3 regions of the Suilimivivens sp. genome follow, and region 2 is predicted to be linked to each of the others. Evidence: predicted binding sites of a transcription regulator. Region 2 holds the regulator's gene; each other region holds the start of a gene.
The links. The regulator HrcA, encoded in region 2, represses chaperone genes, less so after heat shock. The targets are predictions, from matches to a motif close to TGTTAGCACTCNNNNNNNNNGAGTGCTAACA.

Region 1: a site for HrcA is predicted at 1,534-1,564, ahead of htpG (molecular chaperone HtpG). Genes of this name have one in related genera too.
Region 3: a site for HrcA is predicted at 1,673-1,703, ahead of clpB (ATP-dependent chaperone ClpB). Genes of this name have one in related genera too.

The regions. Positions count from the first base shown of each region.
Region 1 is NZ_JAXXXI010000044.1:34,858-44,922, reverse strand. Features, by position in the region: gene WJQ40_RS09020 (FAD-dependent protein) at 1-421, shown strand, start outside; gene WJQ40_RS09015 (peptidylprolyl isomerase) at 418-1,482, shown strand; gene htpG (molecular chaperone HtpG) at 1,667-3,724, shown strand; gene WJQ40_RS09005 (peptidoglycan-binding protein) at 3,787-5,037, shown strand; gene WJQ40_RS09000 (DUF5717 family protein) at 5,192-8,740, shown strand; gene WJQ40_RS08995 (DUF5716 family protein) at 8,753-10,065, shown strand, end outside.
Region 2 is NZ_JAXXXI010000004.1:54,750-64,814, forward strand. Features, by position in the region: gene WJQ40_RS00580 (undecaprenyl-diphosphate phosphatase) at 1-726, shown strand, start outside; gene WJQ40_RS00585 (DUF6465 family protein) at 877-1,347, shown strand; gene hrcA (heat-inducible transcriptional repressor HrcA) at 1,604-2,635, shown strand; gene grpE (nucleotide exchange factor GrpE) at 2,656-3,282, shown strand; gene dnaK (molecular chaperone DnaK) at 3,354-5,240, shown strand; gene dnaJ (molecular chaperone DnaJ) at 5,334-6,503, shown strand; gene nth (endonuclease III) at 6,583-7,251, shown strand; gene WJQ40_RS00615 (3'-5' exonuclease) at 7,253-7,960, shown strand; gene WJQ40_RS00620 (hypothetical protein) at 7,926-8,549, opposite strand; gene WJQ40_RS00625 (VanW family protein) at 8,727-10,065, shown strand, end outside.
Region 3 is NZ_JAXXXI010000022.1:1,077-11,141, forward strand. Features, by position in the region: gene WJQ40_RS02810 (ATP-binding protein) at 1-614, shown strand, start outside; gene WJQ40_RS02815 (hypothetical protein) at 674-1,585, shown strand; gene clpB (ATP-dependent chaperone ClpB) at 1,748-4,339, shown strand; gene WJQ40_RS02825 (DUF4250 domain-containing protein) at 4,370-4,549, shown strand; gene WJQ40_RS02830 (serine hydrolase) at 4,670-5,809, shown strand; gene WJQ40_RS02835 (hypothetical protein) at 5,910-6,098, shown strand; gene WJQ40_RS02840 (polysaccharide deacetylase family protein) at 6,269-7,009, shown strand; gene WJQ40_RS02845 (RsiV family protein) at 7,096-9,072, shown strand; gene WJQ40_RS02850 (formate/nitrite transporter family protein) at 9,161-10,006, shown strand; gene WJQ40_RS02855 (replication-associated recombination protein A) at 10,010-10,065, shown strand, end outside.

The sequences.
Region 1 (10,065 bases), on a different contig from region 2:
CGCACAGCTTTCCAATATGCTCTGTGGCGGCAGGATCCTGGTACAGACCTTTGGTGATTTTAAGAGAGGCAGAAGAACTACAGAAGAAAGACTCTGCAGGAATAACCTGATCCCTACCCTGAAGGATGCAGTACCCGGAGATCTTTCCCTGGTATTCCCTCACAGGATCATGGTGGATATAGAGGAGATGCTGGAAGCACTTGATAAGATCACACCGGGTATTGCCAGTGATGAGACTCTTCTTTATGGTGTGGAAGTAAAGTTTTATTCCAACAGAGTAATCGTAAACAGTGATTTTGAAACGAGCATTAAGGGACTTCGTGCTATTGGGGACGGTGCCGGTGTGACAAGAGGACTCCAGCAGGCATCAGCTAACGGTATCAGTGTGGCAAGAAGTATCTTAAAGGGAATGAATGCATGAGAAACAGAAACAGGCGCATGGCAGCAGCACTCCTTACAGTGCTGCTCCTGCTTCTTTCAGGCTGTATGGATTCGCTGAAAGGCTCCAAAGTTGTGCTGACGACCGGATTTGAGAAAAATGAGGTGTTCCGGATCGAGGATATGTCCTGTACACTCCCGGAAGCCATGGTTTATCTGATCAATACCAAGAACCGGTATGAAAGTGTATACGGCAGGGAAATATGGAATGTCAGCCTGGATGGTGTGACACTGGAGGAAAATATTAAGGAAACTGTCCTTGCACAGCTCGCACAGCAGAAAACCATGAACCTTCTGGCAAGACAGAACGGAGTGGCTTTGAGTGAAGAGGAGGAGGCCAGGGTCATGCAGGCGGCAGAAACTTATTTCCAGTCCTTGAGCGAGGAGGAAAAGAGCGCGCTGCAGATCACAGTAAAGGATGTAGAGGAGCTGTACCGGGAATATGCACTGGCAAGAAAGGTCTACCAGTATATCATCAAGGATATCAATCCGGAGATCAGTGATGATGAAGCAAGAACCATAACAGTCCAGTATATTTATTTCAGAACCTGTATCCTTGATGGCAGCGGAAAGAAGATCGAATATTCTGCAGAAGAGAAGCGGGAGATCCTAAAAAAAGCGGAGGAGGTTCGTTCACTGCTGAAAAACGAAGAGGCAGATTTTGAGGAGCTGATCCTGAAATACAGTGACAGCGAGGAAGGAACCTGCTCCTTTGGAAAAGGTGAGAAGGATCAGGCCTTTGAGGATGCCGCCTTTAATCTGGAGACGGATGAGATCAGTGATATTGTAGAGACACCGGATGGTTATTATCTGATCAAATGTATCAGTACCTTTAACCGTACCGAGACCGATGCCAATAAGGTCAAGATCGTGGAGAAAAGGCGGGAAGAGGTATTTGGGCAGGAGTATGAGGACTTTGTTGCAGCCCTGACCCGGAATCTTAATGAAGATCTATGGCAGAGTGTGTCTCTTGCTGGGACAGAGAATATTACGACATCCGATTTCTTTGATGTCTTTAATAAATTCTTTGACGGAATTTTATAAAAAGTTAATAATTGCCGGAAACCCTGATGTTTCCTGATGTTTCACATGATTTGTTAGCACTCATTAATAATGAGTGCTAATTTTGCCTTGACTTTTCGGATTGACAGAACTACACTATTTCCTAGATGTAATAAACTGAAATGGAATATAAGCATTGATACAGGAAAGAAAAGGAGTGATTACCATGGCAGAAAAGCATGGAAGCTTATCAATTAACAGTGAAAACATATTCCCGATTATAAAGAAGTGGCTGTATTCAGATCACGATATCTTTTACAGAGAACTGATCTCTAACGGCTGTGATGCGATCACGAAGCTGAAGAAGCTGGATATGATGGGAGAGTATGAGCTGCCGGAGAATTATAAGGCAAGGATTGATGTTGTAGTGGATCCGGAAGCAAAGACACTGTCCTTCACCGATAATGGTATCGGTATGACCGCAGATGAGGTAGAGGAATATATCAACCAGATCGCTTTTTCCGGAGCGACAGACTTCATCAGTAAATATAAGGACAAGACAGATAATGACCAGATCATTGGCCATTTCGGACTTGGCTTTTATTCGGCATTTATGGTAGCTGATGAGGTACACATTGATACCCTTTCCTACAAAGAAGGTGCGAAGGCTGTTCACTGGGAATGTGATGGCGGTACAGAATTTACCATGACAGAAGGTGACAAGGCAGAGGTGGGAACGAAGATCACCCTGTTTGTTAATGAAGATGTACTGGAGTTCTGCAATGAATACAAGGCAAGAGAGGTTATTAAGAAATACTGTTCCTTCATGCCTACCGAAATATACCTTTCCAAGGCAAATACCAAGGAGACAGAAACCATCAAGGCAGATGAGAAGCGCCCTGATGATGTGGTTGTAGAGGAGATCAAGCCGGAGAAGGAAGGCGATGAGGAGAAGCTTAAGATCGTAAAGAGACCTGAGCTTCTGAATGATACCAATCCTCTCTGGATGAAGAATCCCAGTGAATGTACGAAGGAAGAGTATCTGGAATTTTACAGAAATGTATTTAAGGACTATAAGGAGCCTTTATTCTGGATCCACCTGAACATGGATTATCCTTTTAACCTGAAGGGTATCCTGTACTTCCCAAGGATCAATATGGAGTATGAGTCCATCGAAGGAACCATCAAGCTGTACAATAACCAGGTATTTATCGCTGACAATATCAAGGAGGTCATCCCTGAGTTCCTGATGCTGTTAAAGGGTGTGATCGACTGTCCTGATCTGCCGCTGAATGTATCCAGAAGCGCACTGCAGAATGACGGCTTTGTAAAGAAGATCTCCGATTATATTTCCAAGAAGGTTGCCGATAAACTGGCTGGTATGTGCAAGACCGAGAAGGAAGAGTATGACAAGTACTGGGATGATATCAGTCCTTTCATCAAGTTTGGCTGTCTGAAGGATGACAAATTCTGCGAAAAGATGACAGATTACATTCTGTTCAAGAATCTGGACGGCAAATATCTGACGCTTCCTGAATGTCTTGAGGTCAATAAGATCGACCCGGATGAGGCAGAGAATAAGGAAGAGACAGAAGAGAAGAGTACAGATGAGAGCGCAGAAGCTGCCGAAACAGAAGCTGCTGACAAGGATGCAGAGGCAGAAGAGAAGAAAGAAAAAGTCATCTATTATGTAACGGATGAGAAGCAGCAGAGCCAGTATATCAACATGTTCAAGGCTGCCAAAATGGATGCTGTGATCCTGAACCACAATATTGACCAGCCGTTTATTTCCCAGCTTGAGGCCAAGAACGAGGGCATTAAATTCAAGAGGATCGATGCAGACCTTACAGATTCCCTGAAGTCAAAGACCAGCAAGAAGGCAGAAGAAGAGCTTACAAAGGCTGCTGAGACCATTGGCAAGGTGATGAAGAAGGCCCTTAAGAAGGACAAGATCGAGATCAAGGTGGAGAAGCTGAAGAATAAGAAGATCGCTTCCATGATGACACTTTCCGAGGAGAGCCGGAGAATGCAGGACATGATGAAAATGTATGCAATGCCCGGTATGGATATGGGAGATTATGGAAAGGAAGGCGAGACACTGGTGCTGAATGCCAACCATCCGCTGGTACAGTATGTACTTGATCATACGGATGACAGTAATGTTTCCATGATCTGCGAACAGCTATATGATCTGGCGCTGCTTCAGCAGGCACCCCTTGAGCCGGAAGCCATGAGCAAGTTTATCACAAGAAGCAATGATATCATGCTGCTTCTGACTAAATAAGAAAAGTAACAAGACAGATAACCCCTGCATAGAATAAAGAAAGACTATGCAGGGGTATTTTTATGCCTGAGGAAAGTTTACAGACAGGGAGTGCCAGGGGAAGGCTGCAGATCAATGTCACGTCTTCTCTTGGACTGATCCCGGTGAAGGATGCTGCCGTTACCATATCATATTCAGGAGAGCCAAATGCTCCGATAGAAAAGCTGAGTACGGATTCCTCCGGACAGACAGAACGGATAGAGCTTGCAGCACCGCCGCTGGATTACAGTGTTGAACCCTCTGAGCAGAGACCATACAGTGAATATACAGTTCTTGTGGAGGCTCCCGGGTATGAGTCTGCCATGGTTTCAGGAACAGAGATCCTGCCGGACACCCTGGCACTGCAGCCGGTTTCTTTAAAGCCACTGGAAACAGCAGAAGGGGATATGGAAAGTGTGATTATTCCTGATCATACCCTCTATGGAGATTATCCGCCAAAGATTCCGGAGGCTGAGATCAAGCCGATAGAGGAAACGGGAGAGATTGTTTTAAGCAGGGTCGTGATTCCGGAATATATTGTGGTACATGATGGTGTGCCGGATGATGCCAGTGCACAGAACTATTATGTGAAATACAGGGATTATATCAAAAACGTGGTTTCCTCCGAAGTGTATGCCACCTGGGAAGAAAATGCCATTTATGCCAATGCGCTGGCAATCATGTCATTTACCTTAAACCGGGTCTATACGGAGTGGTACAGAGGAAAGGGTTATCCTTTTACCATTACTTCTTCTACGGCCTATGATCAGAACTGGATCTATGGCAGAAATATTTATTCCAACATAGACAGGATCATAGACAGTATTTTTGCCAATTATCTGTCAAGACCGGGTGTGAGGCAGCCAATCTTTACTTCTTACTGTGATGGAAGGAGAGTGACCTGCAATGGCTTAAGCCAGTGGGGATCACAGTATCTGGCAGGGGAAGGCTATACGCCTATTGAGATCCTTCGTTATTATTATGGAAATGATATGTATATCAATACGGCAGAGAGTATTTCTGGTGTGCCGTCCTCCTATCCGGGCTATGCTCTGTCAATAGGCTCATCCGGTGAAAAGGTGCGTCAGCTTCAGAATCAGCTTAACAGGATCGCACAGAACTATCCTGCAATTCCGATAATTGCTGCAGATGGGATCTATGGACCGGAAACAGCAAAGGCAGTCAGGGCATTTCAGAAAATTTTCAATCTGGAGCAGACTGGTGTGACAGATTATCCAACCTGGTACAGTATTTCAAATATCTATGTCGGAGTTACCAGAATTGCAGAACCATAGGAGTGTTTTGCCATTGCAGAAGAGTGCTTTCTAATGGTATACTATTAATTAATCATGGACATTTTTGCCTTTAGGCAGCAGCCCTGTGCCCGGATTTTTTTCAGGGCGGAAGGACTGTCTGTCTTCTGGCGGATAAGGAAAAGGAGCTACAAAGGTGCTGAGTGCAGTTGACAGGATATTGGCAGGTGAATTTAATAAAGAAAACCGTTTTCTGGATTTTTCCACGCCGAGAATTGAATTGTCGGTGCATAGCGGAGAGATCTGCGAAGGCTCCTTTACCATATATGGACCAAAGAATCAGCTTACTGAGGGCAGGGTGTCATCCTCGAGACTCAGGATGAAATGCCTGACAGAGAATTTTACCGGTTATGAGGAAGAGATCAGTTACCAGTTTGATGCTGCAGATCTGGAAGAAGGCGAGTGCATCAGGGGAGAATTTTCCATTATCTCCAATCAGGGAGAGTATACGATCCCTTATGAAGTTAATATTGTGCCAGTCTATATGGAATCCAGTCTTGGCACGATCCGGAATCTGTTTCATTTTACCAATCTGGCTAAAACTAATTTTGAGGAAGCTGTCAGGCTCTTTTATTCTGCACAGTTCAAAGCGATCTTTCAGGGAGTGGACAGACAGTATTACACCATATACAGAGGTCTTTGTGCAGGAGAAAGAAGAGAACAGAATGTAGAGGAATTTCTGCTTGCAATCAAGAAGAAACAGAAGGTCCAGTTTCTTTTGGAAGAGCCTGAAATCCGTATCGATTCACCGAAAGAAAATACAGAATACAAAGTAGTGATCAATCGGAATGGCTGGGGCTGCAGCGACCTTTCCGTGACAGCAGAGGGGGATTTCCTGGTACTGGAAAAGGATTATATCAGAGAGGAAGACTTCCTTGGGAATTGTTACAGATTACCCTTTTACCTGGCTGAGGACAGGCTTCACGGAGGCAGAAATTATGGGATCATCCATCTGAAGAATGCCTATACAGATCTGGCAGTCACAGTACAGGTCTGTACATCGTCAGGAACAGGAAGGATACCGAACCTGCGGCTGCAGAAAAAACATGCCATCTTAAGTCTGATGCAGTATTATGAAGCCTTTCGTACCAAAAAGATCAGTGCAGCATCCTGGATGCAGGAAACAGAAAAGATCCTGGAGACACTGGTCAGTGCAGATGAGAAGGATTATGCTTCCAGACTGATGCAGGTGCAGCTCATGGTAACCCAGGAGCGTTACAGTGAAGCAAACTGGCTTCTGTCCAAAACAGAGGAAGCCATGGCAGGGAGCTTTGATCCGGCACTTTATTGTTACGATCTGTATCTGACCACCCTGATCAACAGAGAAGAGTCCTACATAGACGAGGTGGCTCTGCAGGTGGAGAGGATCTATGCGCAGAATCCGGATAACTGGCGGATCGCCTGGCTGCTTTTATATCTTTCAGAGGAATATGGCAAGAGCCCGTCTGCCAAATGGATGGTACTGGAGGATCAGTATAAATTGGGCTGTATCAGTCCGGTGCTTTACATAGAAGCATATAATCTGATGAATGCGTCACCTACGCTTCTGATGAAGCTGAGTGGCTTTGAACTGCAGGTACTGACCTATGCGCTGAAGAAAGGGCTGCTGAATCCGCAGATTGCTGAGCAGATCGTATTTCTGTCCTTTAAGGAAAAACAATATCAGGAACAGGTATATCAGCTTCTGAAGAAGTGCTGTGAGCTTGTACCTTCAGATGAACCACTGCGTGCGGTCTGCACACTTCTGATCAAGGGCTGTAAAATGGATGAGGAAGCCTTTGAATGGTATGCAAAGGGGATTGAGAAGCAGCTTAGAATCACCAGACTGTATGAGTATTATATGATGTCGGTAAAGCTTTCTGACAGGACGGTATTGCCAAAGATCGTACTGATGTATTTTGCCTTTGACAGCAGTCTTGACAATCTGCACAATGCGTTTCTGTATGCTTATGTACATAAAAACAAAGAAACCTATCCGGAGATTTATGAGAACTACAAGGAGCAGATAGAGCGCTTTGTGGTCTTTCAGATGATGAAAGGAAAGAATAACAAATGGCTTTCCTATCTGTACCGGAATATCGTGACAGAAAGCATGATTACAGAAGAAACGGCAGGGGGGCTGGCTGAGGCAGTCTTTATTCACAGACTTCAGATCAGAAGAGCGGATATCCATCGGGTTGTCATCGTATATGAGAAGCAGAAGGGCGAGGTGGCGTTTAAGGCAGGTGGCAGGGAAGTTTATCTGCCGGTTTATGGAAGTGACTGTCGTATCTTCCTGGAGGATAGCGGTGGCTGTCGATACTGCCGGGAAGAAGATTATGAACTGGAAAGAATGCTGATCCCGGACAAGCTTGCCAGAATGGCAGCAGTTTATATCACAGATGATGTGAACCTTGATATCTGGATGTGTGAAAGAGGACGCGTACTGGCTGTGATCAATGAAGAGAATGTGCAGCTCATGATGCGTATATGCGGCTACAGGGTTCTGGAAGATAATATGCGGCGGGATATCCGTATGAATCTGATACGGTATTTCTATGAAAAAGATAAAATGCAGGAGCTTGACAGCTTCCTTTCTGAAATAACCTATGAAATGGCAGATAATTCCTGTTATGCAGAGATTCTCAGCTTCCTTATCATGCGTGGTATGTATGAAAAGGCTTATGAATGGATCCGTAAGAGAGGTGGAGAAGGGATCGATGCCAAAAATCTGATGAGACTCTGCAGCAGACTGATCCAGATGGAACTGGCTGATCCGGATCCTGTGTTGACAGCTCTCGTCTATCTGGCATTCCAGAGTGGAAAATATGATGAAAATCTGCTGAAATATCTGAATAGTTACTATAATGGCTGTGTCAGAAACATGAGAGATGTTTACAAGGCAGCTACAGCCTTTGGTGTGGATGCCTATGCAATCAGTGAAAGGATACTGATCCAGCTTCTTTACACAGGAGCTTATATCAGTGAAAAGACGGAGATATTCCGGTATTATGTAGCAGGCGGAGCAGGGACGGATGTGGAGATGGCATTCCTTTCACAGAGCTGTTATGACTATTTTGTGGATGATAAGATCACAGATGATTATCTGATGAAGGAGCTGCAGAAGATCATAGACAGGCGGGAGGAGGTGCCGCTTGTATGCAAGCTGGCTTATACCCGTTATTATGCCGAAAACAAGGAGCTTCTGGATAAGCATGTGATAGAGAATCTGATCCCTTACCTGCGGGAGCTGATTGCTGCAGATCTGCTGTTCCCTTATTATAAGGAGTATGCGGATAAGATCTCTTTTATGAGGCAGTTCGCAGATAAGACCATGATCCGTTACAGGCTGGAAAATGGCGGCAGGGCAGTGATCCATTACCTTCTGGAGGGAAGCGATGGAGAATATGTCATGCAGGAAATGAAGGAAATGTTTGGCGGTATCTGCGTGAAACAGTTTATTCTGTTCTTTGGAGAGAAGCTGCAGTATTACATTACAGAAACGGAAGAGGATAAGGAGCACCTGACAGAGAGTGGTACCTTAAGCCGTAGTGATACAGACAGGGAACAGAAGGAAAGCAAATACAGTCTGATCAATGATATTGCCATAGGCAGAGCCCTGGACGATGAAAATACCATGGGAGATCTGCTCCATGAATATTTTGAGAGGGAATTTATGGTAGAAAAGCTCTTCCATATTGTATAAAGGAGAAAAGTCATGTTCGCAGGGGTAAAGGAACAGACAGAAAAGAAAAACGGTAAAAAAATAGCAGTCGGATATGATCTTGGCAGTGTGGCTTCCCAGATCAGCTACTGCACACTGGAGGAACAGAGGGTGGAAACGGTATCCAGTGTGGCAGGTACAGAACAGTACAATATTCCTACTGTACTCTGCAAACGGAGAGGGGTAAACCAGTGGTTTTATGGTAAGGAGGCACTGAAATACGAAAGAGAGGAAGATGGCATTCTGGTAGGGGATCTGGTGGAGCTTGCTAAAAGGGGAGAAGAGGTAGTCGTGGAAACAGAAAGCTACGATCCGGCAGCCCTGCTGACACTGTATGTCAAACGTAGTCTTTCCCTGCTCTCTCTTCATGTTTCTTTAAGCCAGATCGAAGTGATGATGTTTACGGTAGAGGAACTGACACCGGAGATGGTCGATGTTCTTTCCAAGGTAGTGGCAGGACTCTCCCTGCAGACGAAAAAAGTCCTGTTTCAGAGCAGGGCGGAAAGCTTCTATTATTATATGCTGTATCAGCCAAAGGAGCTGTGGCAGAACCAGGTCATGATCTTTGATTACAGCAGAGAGATGAAAAGCATCTGTCTTGAATGCAATCCTATGACAACACCACAGGTGGTGCTGATCAACAGCAATATATATCCGGATATGGAGAGGGTTACCTTTGTCAGGGGAGAGTCACCGGAGGCAGAGGAAGAACGGGAGCAGCAGGAGAAGGAACTGGATGAAAAATTTCTGCAGATAGCTAGAGCGGAGATGGAGGGCAGCATATTCTCTACGGTATATCTTCTGGGTGACGGATTCAAAGAAGGCTGGGCAAGGGAGTCCCTGCGGTATCTCTGCAGGAACAGAAGAGTATTTCAGGGAAATAACCTGTACAGTAAAGGCGCCTGCTATGGAGCCATTGAGAGGGTAAGCCCAAGTGGGGAAGGAAAAAAGTATGTATATCTCGGGGCAGATAAGCTGAAATCCAATGTAGGCATGAAGGTGGAGAGAAGAGGGGAGGATTCTTACTTTGCCATTCTGGATGCCGGACAGAACTGGTATGAGGCAGCCGCAGATTTTGAAGTGATCCTGAGGAAAGGAAACAGTCTTTTCTTTCATATCACACCACTGACAGGTGAAAATATCACAGATAAAAAGATCGAACTGGAAGGACTGCCGGAGAGACCACCTTGTACCACCAGACTGAAGATCCATGTGGAAATGGAATCTGTAAATCAGGTAACAGCGACCATAGAAGATATGGGATTTGGAGAATTTTTTCCATCCAGCGGCAAGGGCTGGCGCAAGAC
Region 2 (10,065 bases):
CTGTTCTGGAATAAGATCTGGCCTTTCTACAGCAAAAAGAATCTCCGCTCCAGAAAAGGTGGCATCGTGAAGAGCGCCAAAGATCCGGCAGTGGGAAATGTGGCGCTGAGCATGGATGCCTTCTGGATGTGGGTCAAGATCGTAGTGGCCTGTATCCCGGCAGTGATCTACGGACTTCTTTTTGATGATATGGTCAGTGCTGCTTTTGAAAAGGAAATCGGAGAAAGCGGTGTGACTGTACAGGTGATCGTGGTCGCTGTGATGCTGGTCCTTGTAGGTATTCTGTTTATCGTGATCGAGAACTGGAATAAGAACCGGACACCGGTGACAACAAAGCTAACCCAGCTAACCTACAGGGATGCACTGATCATTGGTCTGTGTCAGCTTGTGGCAGCAGCGCTTCCAGGTACATCCAGATCCGGAGCTACTATCCTTGGTGCGATCATGATCGGTATTTCCAGAACGGTAGCGGCAGAGTTTACCTTTTTCCTGGCGATCCCAGTCATGTTTGGTGCAAGCCTTCTGAAGGTAGTAAAATTTGGCTTTGACTTCAGTGGTATGGAAATGGCATGCCTGCTCACCGGCACGGTGGTATCGTTTATTGTCTCTGTGTTTGTACTGCGGTTTCTGATGGGCTATATCAAGAAGCATGACTTTAAGGTTTTTGGCTGGTATCGTATTGTTTTAGGCATCCTGGTACTTCTGTATTTTGGCTTATCTGCCTGAAAGTTGACAGGATTTCAATTATGGAGTACACTTTCATCATGATATAGATACTAATTCATGCGGGTGAGAACCCTTACGTGTGCCAGCGTATCTGCTTTCACCGGCTGATTGACATGAGAGATCTGCTCTTGTGTGAAAGGAGTCATTGTTATGGAAGAAGTTAAGAAGACAACAGCAAAGGTAGTCGCCAAGGCAGCACCAGCAGCCAAGGCAGCAGAAGAGAAGAAGCCTGAGGTCAAGGCAGCAGCACCTGTTAAAGAGGTTGAAGCAAAGAAGGCTGAAGTAAAGAAGGCAGCGCCGGCAGCCAAGGCAGAGAAGAAAGCACCTGCGAAGAAGGCACCTGCAAAGAAAGCTGAAGTAAAGAAGGCAGCACCAGCAGCCAAGGCAGAGAAGAAAGCACCTGTTAAGAAGACAGCTGAAGTAGAAGAAACCGTAAACTTCCAGTTCAGCGGCAAGTCCTATACACCGGATGATCTGATGAAGATCTTCAGGGATGTATGGAAATATGACATGAACGGAAGAGAAGAAGATATCAGGAATGTAGAGCTTTATGTAAAGCCTGAAGAGAATACTACATACTTCGTTGTAAACGGCAGTATTACAGGAAGCTTCTTTATCTAAAGTAAGATATCGTACAGCGAAAGAAGATCCGGCGACTGATCTTAAAGACCGGAATATAAGAGAAAAATTAGAAATCCTGCAGGATTTTCCTGCAGGGTTTTTCTTTATAATCTTTAGAATTTTTTAATAAATATTTTCGTTATATCTGTTGACAATACCCATAGTAAGTGATAGTTTATGTTATGTAGATATTAGCACTCTAATGAGTTGAGTGCTAACAACCATAAAAGAAAGAGTTGGAAAGGGGATGACGGATATGCAGCTGGATGACAGAAAGATTAAGATCATGCAGGCCATTATCCGTAATTACCTGGAAACCGGGGAACCGGTGGGAAGCAGGACCATTTCCAAATATACAGATCTGAATCTTAGTTCGGCAACGATACGGAACGAGATGGCTGATCTGGAAGAGATGGGTTATATTTTACAGCCCCATACCTCCGCAGGAAGAATTCCTTCTGATAAGGGATACCGCTTATATGTGGATACCATGATGGAGAAGAAGGATAAGGAACTGGAAGAACTGAAGGAGCTCATTCTGGAGAAGGAAGACAAGATGGATAATCTGCTGAAGCAGGTAGCAAAGCTTCTGGCGGTGAATACCAACTATGCCTCCATGATCTCGGCACCGGCAGTTCATAAGAACAAGATCAAATTCCTGCAGCTTTCCAGAGTAGATAAGAATCAGCTGCTTGCTGTGATCGTTATGGAAGGTAACATGATCAAGAACAATATCCTTCCCGTAGCAGAGGAGCTGGATGATGAAACACTTCTGAAGCTGAACATCCTGCTGAATACACATTTAAGCGGTCTGGCGCCGGAGGAGATCAATCTTCCGATGATCACAAGGATGAAACAGCAGGCAGGCATACACAGTACCATCGTCGGAGACGTGGTAGATGCGCTTGCAGAAGGGATCAAAGAGGAAGAGGATCTTGAGATCTATACAAGCGGAGCCAATAATATTTTCAGGTATCCTGAGCTTGCAGACCAGCAGAAGGCGAGTGAGCTGATCAACACCTTCGAAGAGAAGGAGAAGCTGACAGAGCTTGTACAGGACAGCCTTTCTGATAATAATGAAACAGGCATTCAGGTTTATATTGGAAACGAGACTCAGATCCAGTCCATGCAGGACTGCAGTGTGGTAACTGCTACCTATGAACTGGGAGAAGGCATGAGAGGTACGATAGGAATTATCGGACCAAAGCGTATGGACTACGATAAGGTAATTGGAACTCTGAAGACCATTACGCATCAGCTTGATGAGCTTTACAATAAAAAGACGTAGCAAGGAGAGGAATGAAGCAGATGGCAGATGAAAAGGATATTAAGAAAGAAATTGAAATAGAAACACCGGAAGAGGAACCGGAGACACCTGCAGAGGAAACAGAAGCAGAAGTGGAAGAAGCTTCTGAAGAGACAGAAAAAGTGCAGGAAGAGGAAGCCAAAGAAGATAAGAAGGCTTTCAAGAAGAAACAGAAGGCAGACAAGAAGCAGGATGCCATGAAGGAGAAGATCGAAGAGCTGGAGGATAAGGTCAGACGCCAGATGGCTGAATTTGATAACTTCCGTAAGCGTACCGACAAGGAAAAGACAGCCATGTTTGAAACCGGTGCGAAAAGTGTGATCGAGAAGATCCTTCCCGTGGTAGATAACTTCGAAAGAGGTCTGGCCACGATCCCGGAAGAGGAGAAGGGTACTCCTTTTGCAGAAGGTATGGAGATGATCTACAGACAGCTCATGACAGAGCTTGACAAGATGGAGGTAAAGGTCATACCGGCAGTGGGAGAGGAATTTGACCCGGCACTGCACAATGCAGTGATGCAGGTAGAAAGCGATGAGTATGAGTCCGGCGTGATCGCTCAGGAGCTTTTAAAGGGCTATACTTACAGAGATGCTGTAGTAAGGCACAGTATGGTAGCAGTAGTTGCATAATAAAGGAATCACAGTTATTTTTCAATGTAACAGAACAATAAAAGAGATTAAACTTTCAGGAGGAGAGAATTATGAGTAAGATCATTGGTATTGACTTAGGTACAACAAACAGCTGCGTAGCAGTTATGGAAGGTGGTAAGCCCACCGTTATCGCCAACGCAGAAGGCGCAAGAACAACTCCCTCTGTCGTAGCATTCACAAAGACAGGAGAGAGACTGATCGGTGAGCCTGCAAAGCGTCAGGCAGTTACTAATGCAGAGAACACCATTTCTTCTATTAAGAGAGATATGGGTACTGACAGAGGACGTACAATTAATGGTAAGAAGTATTCTCCTCAGCAGATTTCAGCTATGATCCTTCAGAAGCTGAAAGCAGATGCTGAGAGCTACCTTGGTGAGAAGGTAACAGAGGCAGTTATCACTGTTCCCGCGTACTTCAATGATGCACAGCGTCAGGCAACCAAGGATGCAGGTAAGATCGCTGGTCTTGATGTAAAGCGTATCATCAACGAGCCTACAGCAGCAGCACTGGCTTATGGACTTGATAATGAAAAAGAGCAGAAGATCATGGTTTATGACCTTGGTGGTGGTACCTTCGATGTTTCCATCATTGAGATCGGTGACGGTGTCATCGAAGTTCTTGCTACAAACGGTGATACACACCTTGGCGGTGATGACTTTGATAACAGACTGACACAGTGGATGATCGACGAGTTCAAGAAAGCAGAGGGTGTGGATCTGTCAAATGACAAGATGGCACTTCAGAGATTAAAGGAAGCTGCAGAGAAGGCAAAGAAGGAGCTGTCTTCCGCAACAACAACCAATATCAACCTGCCTTTCATCACAGCAACTGCTGAAGGACCGAAGCACTTTGATATGAACCTTACAAGAGCTAAGTTTGATGAACTGACACATGAGCTTGTAGAGAGAACAGCAATCCCTGTTCAGAACGCTATGAAGGATGCTGGAATTACCAATGCAGATTTAGGTCAGGTATTACTGGTAGGTGGTTCCACACGTATTCCTGCTGTACAGGATAAGGTAAGACAGTTAACAGGCAAAGAACCCAGCAAGAGCCTGAACCCTGATGAGTGTGTAGCACTTGGTGCTTCTATCCAGGGCGGTAAGCTGGCAGGCGATGCCGGTGCAGGTGAGATCCTGCTTCTGGATGTAACACCCCTTTCTCTTTCCATTGAGACTATGGGTGGTATTGCAACAAGGCTGATTGAGAGAAATACAACAATTCCTACCAAGAAGAGCCAGATCTTCTCTACTGCAGCAGATAACCAGACAGCCGTTGATATCAACGTTGTACAGGGTGAAAGACAGTTTGCAAGAGATAACAAGTCTCTTGGACAGTTCAGACTGGATGGTATCCCTCCGGCAATGAGAGGTGTTCCGCAGATCGAGGTTACCTTTGATATCGATGCAAACGGTATTGTAAATGTATCTGCAAAGGATCTTGGTACAGGTAAGGAACAGCACATTACCATTACAGCAGGCTCCAACATGTCAGATGCTGAAATTGATAAGGCTGTTAAGGAAGCCGCTGAGTTTGAAGCACAGGATAAGAAGAGAAAGGAAGCCATTGATACACGTAACGAGGCAGATTCCTTCGTATTCCAGACAGAAAAGGCTCTCAGCGAGGTGGGAGACAAGATCGATGCTTCTGAGAAGGCTTCTGTTGAGGCAGATCTTAAAGCGGTCAAGGATATCCTCGAGAGAACCAAGGATCAGGAAATGAGTGACAATGACATTGATGAGCTGAAGGCAGCCAAGGAAAAGCTGACAACCAGTGCACAGCAGCTGTTCACAAAGATGTATGAGAACATGCAGCAGGCACAGGGCGGTCAGGCAGGACCTGATATGAGTGGCATGGGCGGCCAGGGTGCAGCTGATGCCGGGGCAGGTGCAGGACCTGCAGATGATGTAGTTGACGGTGACTACAGAGAGGTGTAAGATAGATTAGATTCTATCTGAAATGATCAGAAATGAATGGCGGGGTATATAGTAATATATACCTCGCTATAGAAGTGTTTGAGGATTGATTAGATGGCAGAACAGAAAAGGGATTATTACGAAGTCCTTGGTGTAGATAAGAATGCTGATGATGCAGCATTAAAAAAAGCATACAGAGTACTTGCTAAGAAATATCATCCAGATATGAACCCGGGTGATGCAGAAGCGGAGAAGAAATTTAAAGAGGCGTCCGAAGCCTATGCAGTGCTGAGTGATCCTGAAAAGAGAAGACAATACGATCAGTTTGGTCATGCAGCCTTTGATGGAGGAGCCGGTGGCGGTGGCTTTGGCGGCTTTGATTTTAATTCTGCAGATTTTGGTGATATTTTCGGTGACATCTTTGGGGATTTCTTTGGAGGACGCAGAAGTGCCAGAGGAAATAATGGTCCCATGAAGGGTGCCAATATCCGTACCAGTGTGCGGATCACCTTTGAAGAAGCTGTTTTTGGCGTGGATAAGGAAATAGAATTGACACTGAAGGATGAGTGCAAGACATGCCATGGCAGCGGAGCCAAGGCAGGAACCACACCGGAAACCTGTCAGAAGTGTGGTGGCAAGGGACAGGTGGTCTTTACCCAGCAGTCCTTCTTTGGAACAGTCAGAAATGTCCAGACCTGCCCGGATTGTAATGGAACCGGTAAGGTGATCAAGGAGAAATGTCCGGATTGTCATGGGAGTGGATATATTGCCAGCAGAAAGAAGATCCAGGTTTCCATTCCTGCAGGTATTGATAACGGACAGAGCGTCCGGATCAGGGAGAAGGGTGAACCGGGTACTAACGGCGGACCAAGAGGTGATCTGCTGGTAGAAGTGATTGTAGGACGTCATCCCATTTTCCAGAGACAGGATTATGATATTTATTCCAATGTTCCTGTATCTTATGCGGTCGCAGCACTTGGCGGTGAGGTAGTCGTAGATACTGTGGATGGTAAAGTGATTTACGAAGTGAAGCCCGGAACCCAGACAGATACCAGAGTGCGTCTGAAGGGAAAGGGGGTTCCGACTCTCCGGAACAAAGAGGTCAGGGGAGATCATTATGTAACACTGGTGGTCCAGACACCGGAGAAGCTGTCCCATGAGGCGAAGGAGCTCCTGAGGCAGTTTGATGCACTGACAGGCGACAGCCTGAATGCTGCGCAGAAGGCACAGACAGACAAGACAGCAGATTCTAAGGATACCAAGAAGAAAAAGTTCTGGAAATAGATAAATTTGTGAAAATAAAAAGCGTATTGGAGTACCAATACGCTTTTTCGCACTAAATGTAAGAAAGAGGAAATACAAAATGGCACGGACAAGTGAAAAGGTACAGAAGATTCTGGACAGACTGGATGAGGAATATGGAACGGATTATAAATGTTATCTGAACCATGAAAATGCATGGCAGCTTCTGATCGCAACCATGCTGAGTGCTCAGTGTACAGATGCGAGAGTAAATATCGTGACAGAGGATCTGTTTAAAAAGTACCCGTCCGTGGATGCCTTTGCGAATGCAGATCTGAAAGAGCTGGAAAGGGATATTCATTCCACGGGCTTTTACCATAATAAGGCGAAGAATATCATTGCCTGCTGTCAGACGCTGTCGGAGAAATATGGCGGTGAGGTGCCTCAGGATATCGAAGCTCTGACAGCGCTCGCAGGAGTAGGACGAAAGACGGCCAATGTGATCCGGGGAAATATATACCATATTCCCAGTATTGTTGTGGATACTCACGTGAAGCGAATCTCTGGAAAGCTTGGTATTACGAAGGAAACAGATCCCGTGAAGGTGGAGCTGGATCTGATGAAAAAGCTGCCGGAGGATCACTGGATTCTATGGAATATCCATATCATCCGTCTTGGAAGGACAATCTGTAAGGCACCTACGCCCAAATGTGAGGAGTGTTTCCTGAAGGATCTGTGTCCCTCTTATGAGAAGGAGCAGAAAAAGGCAGAAAAGAGGAAGGAAAAGTAGGATGCTGCAGGATTTTACAGCGCTGGACCTGGAAACGACAGGTTTAAATCCAAAGACAGACAAGATCATAGAGATCGGTGCGGTAAGGATCCGGAATGGAAAGGAAGCGGCCAGATGGGAAAGTCTTGTGAACCCGGGCTGTCAGATCAGTAATTTTACAGAGGGACTGACAGGAATCCGGAATGAGGAACTCATGAGCGCACCTGTGATAGAAGAGGTGCTTCCAGCGCTAATGGATTTTTTGATGGACGATGTACTTGTGGGACATCAGATCCTGTTTGATTATTCTTTTCTGAAAAAGGCGGCGGTGAATCAGGGAATTTCCTTCGATAAGAAAGGGATTGATACGCTGAAGCTGGCAAGAAAGTTCCTGCCGCAGCTTCCAAGCAGAAGGCTGTCAGATCTGTGCTGTTACTATGGAATTGAGACAACCTCCCACAGGGCGGGCAGTGATGCCCTTTCAGCAGCCATGCTTTATGAAAGACTGGTACAGGATTTCCCGGATGAAGAGGCATATCGGCCGTCAGAGCTGGTCTTTCATGTGAAAAAAGAATCACCGGCCTCCAAAAAACAGAAAGAAAGGTTATATTGTCTGCTTGAGTGGCATAAAATAATACCAGACTATGATGTGGAAAGGCTGACCAGAAACGAAGCAAGCCGGATCACGGACAAGATCATTCTGGCATATGGCCGTCTGCCGCATCCTTAAGGTAAGAAACGATATGGGGAGCCATGGGCGAATTCAGACCTTCAGCAACCGGGATCAGGTCGTTGATCTTTTCAGGGGTGCCAAGCTCCTTATAAATGCTGGCAAGAAGACGGTAGGAAGCACTGACATCGGTTCTGGTGGAAACGGCAAAGGTAAGGATCGCTTCGGCATCTTTGATACAGCCTCCCTGGTATAAAAGTGCTGCAAGCTTTTGCAGGGTTCTGGCAAGGACGGTATAGCGCTGGTCATACTGTGTGAGAAGACCGATATTGGGGGCACCATACATAAGCTTCAGGTCGGTGTTGCTGATACCTGTAAGGTTTACAATAGGTCCTTCCGATAAGCTATGCAGGGTGTCATGGCAATCTGCTATTTCAGGGTCATCCTTCATGGTATCCATGGGAAGGGTGTCAAAGGGAATGGTAATGTAGGAAAGATCATCAAGGGGCTTGCGTCTTGTCCGGTTGGCTTCTGACTCTCTCTCCCAGAAGGCATCTGCAGACTGCTCTTCCTTTCGTCTGCTTTTGTGTATCTCATAGGTGAGCCATAGACAGAAAACGATAAAACTTGCAAAAAAGGGGAACTTCATATATAATATCCTTTCAACAGAGACTATGATTTTTTTGGAAGAGGCATATCATGTTTAATTTTAATAACAGTAAAAATAAGCGTATTATTTCATCCATTATTATTATCTTGCTGATAGTCGCTATGGTAGTTCCCACTTTAGCATATTTAATTCAGTAACGCAACACGAGGAGCCGTTATGAAAAAATTTGTGAGGAATATACTCAGCCTGTGTGGGATGCTGATTCTTACGGGCATATTTGGAATAAATGCAGAAGCCAGGGAAGGAACTACTATCCTGCCCGGCATATATCTTCAGAATATGGATCTTTCCGGAAAAACGGAGGAAGAGGCCGAGGCTGTGGCAGAGGATTATGTTGAGGGTCTTTTGCAGAAAAATATTACCCTGAATATGGTGAATGATAATTCAGTAACTATTACACCGGGGGATATTGGGTTTTACTGGAGCAATCCGGAGGTCATTGAAGAGGCGGCATCCATTGGAAGAAAAGGAAATATTATTGAAAGATATAAGGTCAAAAAGGATCTGCAGTCGGAGAGAAGGATTCTGCCGCTTTCTTTTGGAGTAGACCAGGATCTGATCCGTCATGTACTGAAGGATCAGTGTGCTGTCTATAATATAGAAGCAGAGAATGCAACCCTGTCCATAGAAAATGGAGAGTTTGTGATCCATCAGGGGCAGACTGGCATGGTTGTGGATGAAGATGCTTCCTTTCAGGAGCTATGCAGTTTTTTCACAGATGGAACCTGGAATGGAGAGGAAACCAGTATTGATCTTGTAGTGGAAGTGGAGGAGCCTAAGGGATCTGCAGAGGAGCTTTCAAAAGTAAAGGATGTTCTTGGCAGCTTCCAGACCAGCTTTAAAACCTCCGGAGCATCCAGAAGTGCGAATGTACGTAATGGTGCCAGCCTGATCAATGGAACTACGTTGTATCCGGGAGAAGAATTTTCTACTTATGAAGCAGTAGCGCCCTTTTCTACGGCAAACGGTTATTATATGGCAGGCTCTTACCTGAATGGACAGGTGGTAGACAGTCTTGGCGGTGGTATCTGTCAGGTATCTACGACCCTTTATAATGCAGTGCTTCTTTCTGAGCTGGAGGTAACAGAGCGCCATAATCATTCCATGATCGTAACTTACGTGGATCCTTCTGCGGATGCAGCAATCTCTGAGTCAGCAGGAAAGGACTTCCGTTTTGTGAACAATACTGATGCGCCCATTTATATTGAAGGCTATACCACAGAAGACAAGATGATCGGGTTCACGATTTACGGACATGAAACAAGGGACAGTGGTCATAAGGTGGTTTACGAAAGTGAAGTAGTCAGCAAGACTTATCCGGACACAGAGGTGATCTATCCGGATGGAGGCTCACCGGTTGGCACGGTTTCTGTACAGTCAGCACATATTGGGTATAAAGCCAACCTCTGGAAGGTTGTTTACGAAAACGGAACAGAGACCAGCAGGGAAATGGTAAATTCCAGTACTTATAAGATGGCACCACGGTCAGCAACGG
Region 3 (10,065 bases), on a different contig from region 2:
ATGAAATCGTTCCGAGATTACGTATGATATGGAACAGTATTCCTTCTCAGTTGGCGAAGGAAAATAAGAAGTTTATTTATGGCCTTGTCAGGGAAGGGGCTCGCGCGAAGGATTATGAGGCGGCAATTATGTGGCTCAGTGATTGTGGACTTGTTCATAAAATCAGCCGTGTCAATACGGCAGGTATTCCTTTGCGGGCTTATGAGGACCTGAAGGCATTTAAACTGTTTGTAGTGGATGTTGGACTTCTTGGCTGTATGGCCGGACTGCGTCAGCATACGCTGCTTGATGGAAATGATCTTTTTGTAGAATTTAAAGGCGCACTGACAGAGCAATATGTTTGCCAGCAGTTAAAAAATATTGAGGATTTGGATATTTATTATTACACCAATGACAGAGGCTCCTGCGAGATTGACTTTGTGGTTGACACAGGAGGAAAGATTGTCCCAGTTGAAGTAAAAGCAGAGGTAAATCTCAGAGCGAAGAGTTTGAAGAGTTATCAGGAAAAATTTTCACCTGAAATATCTGTTCGTACATCTATGGCAGATTATAAAAAAGAAGAATGGCTCGTCAATCTGCCATTGTACGCGATAGACCAGATTACTGCGTTTTAATATTCTGTGGGGCTACTTCAAGAAAGAAGCTGGAAGAAATACTGGAGTACAGATAGGACATGGAGAGCGTGAAAAAAGAGACAGCATATTATCATCTTCCCGGGTTGTTTGAATTTTATGAGTTTTACAGTGTCTTTTTGCCGCTGTTTTATGCTCACAGGGAATATTTTTATGACTGGTGTGAAATTGGATCTGTCTATGGGGCACCCTCGGACTGTATCTGGGGCGGAGGACGGACATCCTTTGGAGGCCATGACCCTTTGGAGGCTCTTTCTCTCATGGAGAAATATGGAATTTCTGCCAGACTGACTTTCAGCAATTCACTGCTTACTAAGAAACATCTTTCAGATAAAAAATGCAATGACCTCTGCAGACTGTTTGATGCGGGCAGCAAAATCAGGAATGGAGTTATTATTTATTCTGATCTTCTGCTGGATTACATAAAAGAAAAGTATCCAAATCTCTATTTTGTTTCCTCTACGACCAAAGTACTGACAGATTTTCAACAGTTCAGAGAAGAAGTGGAAAGATCAGAGTTCCTGTATGTGGTGCCGGATTTCCGGTTAAATAAAGCTTTTGACAGACTGCAGACACTGACAGAGGAGCAAAGGGACAAGGTAGAATTTCTGTGTAATGAGTGCTGTTTCTTTGGGTGTAAAGACAGAAAACGCTGCTACGAAGCAGTCAGTAGAAAGAATCTTGGGGAAGTCTGTCCTGATTTTTCCTGCAAGGCACCGGATATCAGGGAGGGCTATCGCTTTTCAAAAGCAATGGAAAATCCGGGATTTATCGGTATTGACGACATAAGGAACGTGTATCTGCCTATGGGATTTTCCAACTTCAAGATTGAAGGCCGGGGACTTGGCAGTGCACTGATACTGGAGTTTCTTCTTTATTATATGACGAAGCCGGAGTATCAGCTTCGTGTCAGGGAAGAAATCTATCTTGATAATATGCTGGATCTGTTTTAAAAGAGATCTTCCTGTCAGGTGGGGGCGGAGGAAAAGCTTTTCCAGGAAATATGTGTGACTCATAAATTTCACAGAAGTTTCACAAATAATTAGCACTCACTTCTTGACAGTGCTAACAACTGGTGTTATAGTATCAATAGAACATGAGTAGGAGGTGTGCTTATGAACATCAATAAATTTACCCAGAAATCTATGGAAGCCGTGCAGGGATGTGAGAAAATTGCCAGCGATTATGGCAATCAGGAAATAGAGCAGGAGCATCTTCTTTATAGTCTGCTGACTATGGAGGACAGCCTGATTTTAAAAATGATCGAGAAGATGGAGATCAACCAGCAGTACTTTGTGAACAAAGTCGAAGAGATGATCAGTAAGAGAACCAAGGTTCAGGGAGGACAGCCCTATGTGGGGCAGTATCTGAACAAGGTACTGATCTCTGCTGAGGATGAGATGAAGGTGTTTGGAGATGAGTATGTCTCTGTGGAACATCTGATGCTCGCCATGATCAAGTATCCGAGTCCTTCCATGAAGGAGCTGTTCCGTGAGTTTGGCATCACCAGAGAGCGGTTTTTACAGGCATTGTCTACAGTAAGAGGCAATCAGAGAGTGACCAGCGACAATCCGGAGGCAACCTATGATACACTTACTAAATACGGACAGGATCTGGTAGAGAAGGCCAGAGACCAGAAGCTGGATCCGGTTATTGGCAGGGATAACGAGATCAGGAATGTGATCCGTATCCTTTCCCGTAAGACGAAGAACAACCCGGTTCTGATCGGTGAGCCTGGTGTAGGTAAGACAGCAGTTGTAGAAGGTCTGGCACAGCGTATTGTGAAAGGTGATGTACCGCAGGGACTGAAGGATAAGAAGATTTTTGCACTGGACATGGGAGCACTGGTAGCGGGTGCCAAGTACAGAGGAGAATTTGAGGAGCGTCTGAAAGCGGTTCTTGAGGATGTGAAGAACAGTGAGGGACAGATCATTCTGTTCATTGATGAGCTGCATACCATTGTTGGTGCAGGCAAGACAGATGGTGCACTGGATGCCGGTAATATGTTAAAGCCTATGCTGGCAAGAGGTGAGCTGCACTGTATCGGGGCAACCACGTTGGACGAGTATCGTCAGTATATTGAGAAGGATGCAGCACTGGAGCGTCGTTTCCAGCCGGTTATGGTAGAGGAGCCTACTGTTGAGGATACTATTTCCATTCTCCGTGGACTGAAAGAGAGATATGAGGTCTACCATGGTGTCAAGATCATGGACAATGCCCTCGTCAGTGCAGCAGTGCTTTCTCACAGATACATTTCTGACAGGTTCCTGCCGGATAAGGCGATTGACCTGGTGGATGAAGCCTGTGCCCTGATCAAGACGGAGCTGGACTCCATGCCTACAGAGCTGGATGAGCTGAAGCGTAAGATCGACCAGCTTTCAATTGAAGAGATCGCCCTGAAAAAGGAGGATGACAGACTCAGCCAGGAGAGACTGGAGGATCTTCAGAAGGAGCTGGCTGAGCTGAAGGAAGAGTTCAGTAACAGAAAGGCACAGTGGGAGAATGAAAAGGCTTCCGTTGAGAAGCTGTCAAAGCTCCGTGAGGAGATTGAAAATGTTAATAATCAGATAGAGATTGCTCAGCGGGAGGGTGATTTTGCCAAGGCCAGTGAACTGAACTACAGTACCCTTCCAAGCCTGAAGAAGCAGCTTGAGATCGAGGAAGCAAACGTAAAGAATAAGGATCTTTCCCTGGTTCATGAGAGCGTATCCGAGGAGGAGATCGCAAGGATCATTTCCAGATGGACAGGTATCCCGGTTGCCAAGCTGACGGAGAGTGAACGAAACAAGACACTGCATCTGGATGAGGAGCTGCATAAGAGAGTGATCGGACAGGATGAGGGTGTTACGAAGGTGACAGAGGCGATCATCCGTTCCAAGGCAGGTATCAAGGATCCCAGAAAGCCGATCGGTTCCTTCCTGTTCCTCGGACCTACCGGTGTAGGTAAGACAGAGCTTGCCAAGGCTCTGGCAGCAGCCCTGTTTGATGATGAGAACAATATGGTGCGTATCGATATGAGCGAGTACATGGAGAAATATTCTGTGTCCAGACTGATCGGAGCGCCTCCTGGATATGTTGGTTATGAAGAGGGCGGACAGCTGACAGAGGCCGTCAGGAGGAAACCGTATTCCGTTGTCCTGTTTGATGAGATCGAAAAGGCTCATCCGGATGTATTTAATGTACTTCTGCAGGTACTGGATGATGGACGTATCACGGATTCTCAGGGACGTACCGTAGACTTTAAGAATACGATCCTGATCATGACCTCCAATATCGGAGCATCCTATCTGCTGGATGGAATTGATGAGAAGGGCAATATCAGTGAAGAAGCAAAGAAGCAGGTTATGAATGATCTGCGTGCCCACTTCAGACCGGAATTCCTGAACCGTCTGGACGAAACGATTTTGTTCAAACCATTGACCAGAGATAATATCGGTGGCATAATTAAACTTATCATTGCAGACCTGAATAAGAGACTTGCAGATAAGGAGCTTACCGTAAAGCTGACTCCGGAAGCAGAGAACCTGATCGTGGAGAATGCCTATGATCCGGTTTATGGTGCAAGGCCCTTGAAGCGATATGTACAGAAATATGTTGAAACACTGGCAGCCAAGCTGATCCTTGCTGATGAGACGGATGAGGGTGATACGATCCTGATCGATGCAGTGAACGGAGAGCTTACAGCCAGGGTGGAGAAGAAAGCATAAGGACTGCAGAAACAGACAGGAGGTTACAGGATGTTACCGCAGGACGCAGATATGCTTTTGAGTATTATAAATATGAAGCTCCGTGATTTTTATGGAAGTCTGGATGCTCTGTGTGAGGATCTGGATGAGGATAAGGGGCAGATACAGAAGACACTTTCTGGGATAGGATATACCTACGATGGAGAGAAGAATCAGTTTATTGCAGGATAGCCGTAAGGCTATCCTGTTCTTTGTGTGCGCAGAAGGAAAACGAGCGGCTTCGAGAGCGGCCATAGCAGAAGGAAAACAAGCGGCTGCGGAAGCAGCAGTGTATATAGAGGAGTTTGATTATTGGAAGAGCAGTTTGATGAATATGATGCAGCCAGAGAAAGAAGGCAGCGCCGGCTCGCAGAGATGAAGCGTAAGAAGCAGCAGCAGGCACTGTTTCGGAAGTACTTCCGCTTTGGTGCAATTGGAGCTGTAGTTTTTATAGCTGTTCTGGTTGTTCTGATCGGTAATGGTATTTCAAAAAGAAATAAGAATAAAGAGCAGCAGGGTGTACAGACAGAAACAGCAGAGCTTCAGGCAGTGGCGGAAACAGAAGCAGAGGAGTCCTTACCTTTAGCAGATCAGAAAGAGCCAGCAGAAGTACAGGCAGCAGAGCCTGAAGAAAATAAAATATATGAGGCAGCAGAATCGCCGGATATGAAAGCAGTCAGCGAGGAGGTCATCAGCAGCAATGCTATTTTTATCGATCTGAGGAAAAATGAGATCCTTGCACAGCGGGCAGCCAGACAGGTCATTGATCCGGCATCCATGACCAAGATCCTGACGGTACTTGTGGCAGCAGAGCAGATTGAGGAAAAGAATCTTGACGATAAGGTGACGATCACTATAGATATTACAGACTACAGCTACAGTAACGACTGCAGCAGTGTGGGCTTCGCAGAGAATGAAAGGGTGACAGTACAGGATCTTTTCTATGGAACGATCCTGCCCTCCGGCGCAGATGCTGCACTGGCACTGGCAACCTATGTGGCCGGGAGTCAGGAGGCATTTGTGGAGCTGATGAATGAAAAGCTGCAGAAGCTTGGCCTTTCTGACACGGCACATTTTACCAACTGTGTCGGATTATATGATGAGGCACATCGCTGCACAGTTTATGATATGGCGATGATCATGGAAGCGGCGATGGATAATCCACTTTGCAGAGAGGTTATGTCAGCACATACTTATACGACATCTGCTACGGCAGAGCACCCGGATGGGATTACCATATCCAACTGGTTTCTGCGCCGGATCGAGGATAAGGAAACCGGGGCAGAGATCGTCTGTGGCAAGACCGGGTATGTGGTGCAGTCCGGAAACTGTGCAGCCAGCTATGGAGAGGATCAGAACGGAAACGGTTATATCTGTGTGACTGCCGATTCTACCAGTGCATGGCGGTGTATTTATGACCATGTGGCATTGTACAGTGAATTTACAGCCTGAGCTGCCTTAAGAAAATCTTTAGACAGCTTTAAGAATGGCTACAGTTTTTTTGAAGAAATTTTTGCTATAATCACGTTATAGCTGTGAGAGGTGATGTGATATGCAAAAAGAAGAACTTGAATTTATTGATGTAGCAGAAGAACCAAAGAAAACAGAGAAGAAAAGAAGACGTGCGATAAGTCAGAAGGAGGCAGATAAAAGAGGGCAGATCTTTGCCATGCTGCTGCTTACTGTGGTATTGTGCGCAGCAGTTTATGCTCTGATCAGGACACTTGGGATCGGTGTGTAGAGGATATGAGACCAGCATTTGATATCTGCTACAGATAGTGTTTTTATGCCTGCTAAAAATTATTGCAAACTTTTAGTGAACCGCCTGCGGCTTATTTTCCTGAAAAGACATGGATAGAAATGCAGAAGCATATAGATAGGATAAGAGAGCAAAAGAGGGAGATTTCCTTCATGAGCCTTACGAAAAGAATCCTGTCCTGTATGCTTCTTTTATTATTGCTTGCTCTGGTTTTGCTTAATGCCTGGCACGGAGAACAGGAAAAGAGGCAGGAAAAAACAGATTTTTCAGCAGTTTTCTGTGAAGGAGAGGAAATCCAGGAAACACTGGCAGATGCAGAACAGGTGGAAGAGCCTGAAAATAAGAAAATAGCCATCACCTTTGATGACGGTCCACATCCGGTATATACGAAGCAGCTTCTGGATGGCCTTCTGGAGCGAAAGGTGAAGGCTACTTTTTTTGTGACCGGGGAACAGGCAGAAAACTATCCGGAGCTGATTGAAAGAATGGACGAAGAAGGACATCTGATTGGAAATCACACTTACAGCCATGTACAGCTGCGCCCCTCCAACAGGGATACATTTAAGGAGGAACTGATCAGAACCAATCAGGTGATTTATGATATTACCGGAAAGGAGACGGAATATGTAAGGCCGCCTTATGGCGCATGGGACAAAACCTTTGAAACAGAACTGAATATGTTCCCTGTACTCTGGACTGTGGATCCTCTGGACTGGTGTTCATCCAATGCCGACTGTATCGCAAGAAGCATTCTGGCAAAAGCCGGAGAAAATGATATTATCCTCATGCATGATGAGTATGAATCTACCGTGCAGGCTGCACTCATGGTAGTGGACCAGTTATTGAAGGAGGGGTACGAATTTGTAACGGTGGATGAAATTTTGTTTGACTGATCTGATTTCATAGATCATCATTGAGTTCTTAGCCTCTCTATGTTACACTGAAATCCAAAGAAACCGCATAACAGAGGGGAATAAAGATGAAGTGTACATGGAAAAGAAAACAGGGCTGGTTTCTGGCGATCCTGCTGGCAGCAGTATTTGTATCTGCAGGCTGCACAGGAAAAGCTGACGCAGATTTACCGGCAGGAGCAGAAGGCGAAGCGAATCAGCAGGAAGCAGGACAGACAGATGCACAGGCAGATGAGGATCTGAGCGCAGAGGACGAAACCGGCAGGGAAGATCAGGCAGAGGATGTGCTGCTCCTTGCAGGAAGGAAGAAGGTCGTAGGTGTGCAGCCGGATGGCACAGCAGACCTTTTATACGAAGCCGGGGAAGGATATTATGTGCAGAGTGCAGTCTATGGGGATGGAATAGTGTTTGTGGCTGTTTATCAGGAGCAGAATTCCGAAAGCACAGACAGCGGAGAGCTGGAACGCAGGCTGTGTGCGGTAGAGGACGGAGAGGAAACAGTACTCCTGGATATTGATGACACGATGAGCTGGGCACTGCAGATGGAGTACGTGGACGGAAGCCTGATCGTAGAGTACGTGATGGAAGATTATGCGAATTTTAATAATTCCTCCGAAACAAAGGTCATCGATTTTACGAAAACGTCAGAGGGCTGGCAGCAGGGAGACAGGTATCAGAAGCTTGCAGAGCTTCCGGGCTTTGCAGAAGGAAGCATTTATGCAAACTGGAAAAGAGCACTGGAGTCACTGAAATCATGCGGTGAACTGATCACCTTTGACAGTGAGGGAAACCGTCTGATCAGCTATGATACGGATGGAAATCTTCTCTGGGAATCTGCACTGCTCCACGATACGTATGATGTGGATGAGGTAAACAGTGATTATACGGTATATAGCTACACAGATTACCCGGAAGAGGACAGATATGATCTGTATGATGGAAGTCTGATCCTGCATGATAATAGAACAGGGGAAGAGCAGACACTCTTTACCTGGAATGAGAAGTCAGAGGATAAAAGGGCAATACCGTTAAAGCTTACAGAGGATAAGCTGTACTATTATCAGAGTGAGGAAAAACAGGAAGAAAGGGAAGTATTCGACAGGAAACAGATCTACAGCTATGAGCTTAAGACAGGAGAAGAAACTTTTCTGTATGAGGCGGGAAGACTTGCCGGACCGCCGATGAATACGATTACGGCAGGAGTCAGTGGTTTTGATGTTTATCAGGGAAGGTATTATTTTGCTGCCATGGAAGAGGACAGCATTGGCTGGGCTGTGCTTTCAGAAGACGAAATCGGGAAAACCCCGGCCGGGGGAAAGTCTTATCCCGGAGCATACCTTTCTGTATGGGATGAGAAACGTGATTTCAGACAATATGGAACAGTAGAAGGCATTAAAAAAACAGTGGTTAGTGACAGCTATGACATCGATGTTTATGAGTATTATCAGGAATGCTTTAAGCTGGATCCCTCCTATGAGCAGGCAGAACGGATCAATGAGACCCTGAAGGAGATCTGGGAAGGGGATATCCGGTATGCGGAAGATGGAGCAGCACAGGAGCTCTCTTATCTGACCGGGAATGACGAACTGGATGGATATTCCCGGAGCATGTATCCTTTATCTTATGATAATGAACTGAGCCGGGTGGAAGTGCTTGGAGCAGACTATCTGACAGTGGATTACAGCGGTTATGAATATACTGGCGGTGCCCATGGCTATCCCTATCGCAGCCATTATCTGTTTGATCTGACTACAGGAGAGGAAAAGACACTGGCAGATCTGTATCAGGGAAGTGTAGAGGAGTTTAAGGATATTGTGGCACAGTACAGTGTACAGAACTGGAAGGACAATCCGGATCCTTATTTCGGCTGGGACAGTGAGGATGCCGCCTATGCAGACCTTTACGATAACGCATCGCTGGATATGCTGATGCGGTATGGGACAGATGGAATTGTGATCGAGTATTCGCCTTATGAATATGGACCTTATGCATCCGGATATATTGGAATAGAGATCCCCTATGAGGCATTGAATATTAATCTGTAATGTTGTATACTAAAATAAGTAGAAAGGCCTGCGGAAGGGATTCTGCAGGCTTTTTTCCTGTAGATTTGAAGAAGAAAGGAATGAAGTTATGCATTCGCCTTTGGAAATAGCAAAGAATTTTGTGGAGATCGGACTCCACAAGGTAAGACTGTCAGCCTTCAAGATGCTTGTGCTTGGTATTTTTGCCGGTATTTATATCGGCTTTGCGGGGATCGCATCAACGACAGCCTCAGCAACGATAGAGAATCCTTCTGTGGCAAGGCTGTTAAGTGCCTGTGTATTCCCTGCCGGTATGGCGATGGTGCTGATCGCCGGAAGTGAGCTGTTTACCGGAAATAACCTGATCATTATCTCTCTTTTGGAAAAGAAGATTAAACTGACAGAAATGCTGAAGAACTGGTTCTTCGTATTTGTGGGCAATTTTATCGGTGCTTCCTTTGTGGCAGTGATGGTAGTATATGCCGGAATCCCGGGACTCTATGATGGCAGGCTTGCTGAAAAGATGGTGGCAGCCGCACTGACGAGAGTGAATCAGACTTTTCCAGAAGCCTTTGCCAGAGGTGTTCTCTGCAATATCCTGGTCTGTGTAGCGGTGTGGGGAGCTTTTGCAGCGAAGAAGGTATCCGGCAAGCTCCTGATGAGCTTCTGGCCGGTCATGCTGTTTGTACTCTGTGGGTTTGAGCACAGTATCGCAGATATTTATTTTGGGGTATCTGGGCTTCTGACCATGCCGAAATATGGAGTCAGTGGGGATGCCCTGACACTTGCAAGCTTTCTGCTGAAAAACCTGCTCCCGGTAACACTGGGCAATATCGCAGGCGGTGCAGGTATTGTGGGATGTGGCTACTGGGCTATGTATTTACGTCATACACCGGGATATGTACAGCCGATTGAACAGGAACAGGAAGAGATCGACGCGGCAGAGGAGTATTAAGAAATGGATTTATTTGAATATATGAGGAGCACGAGTATGGAAAGGGAAGCTCCTCTGGC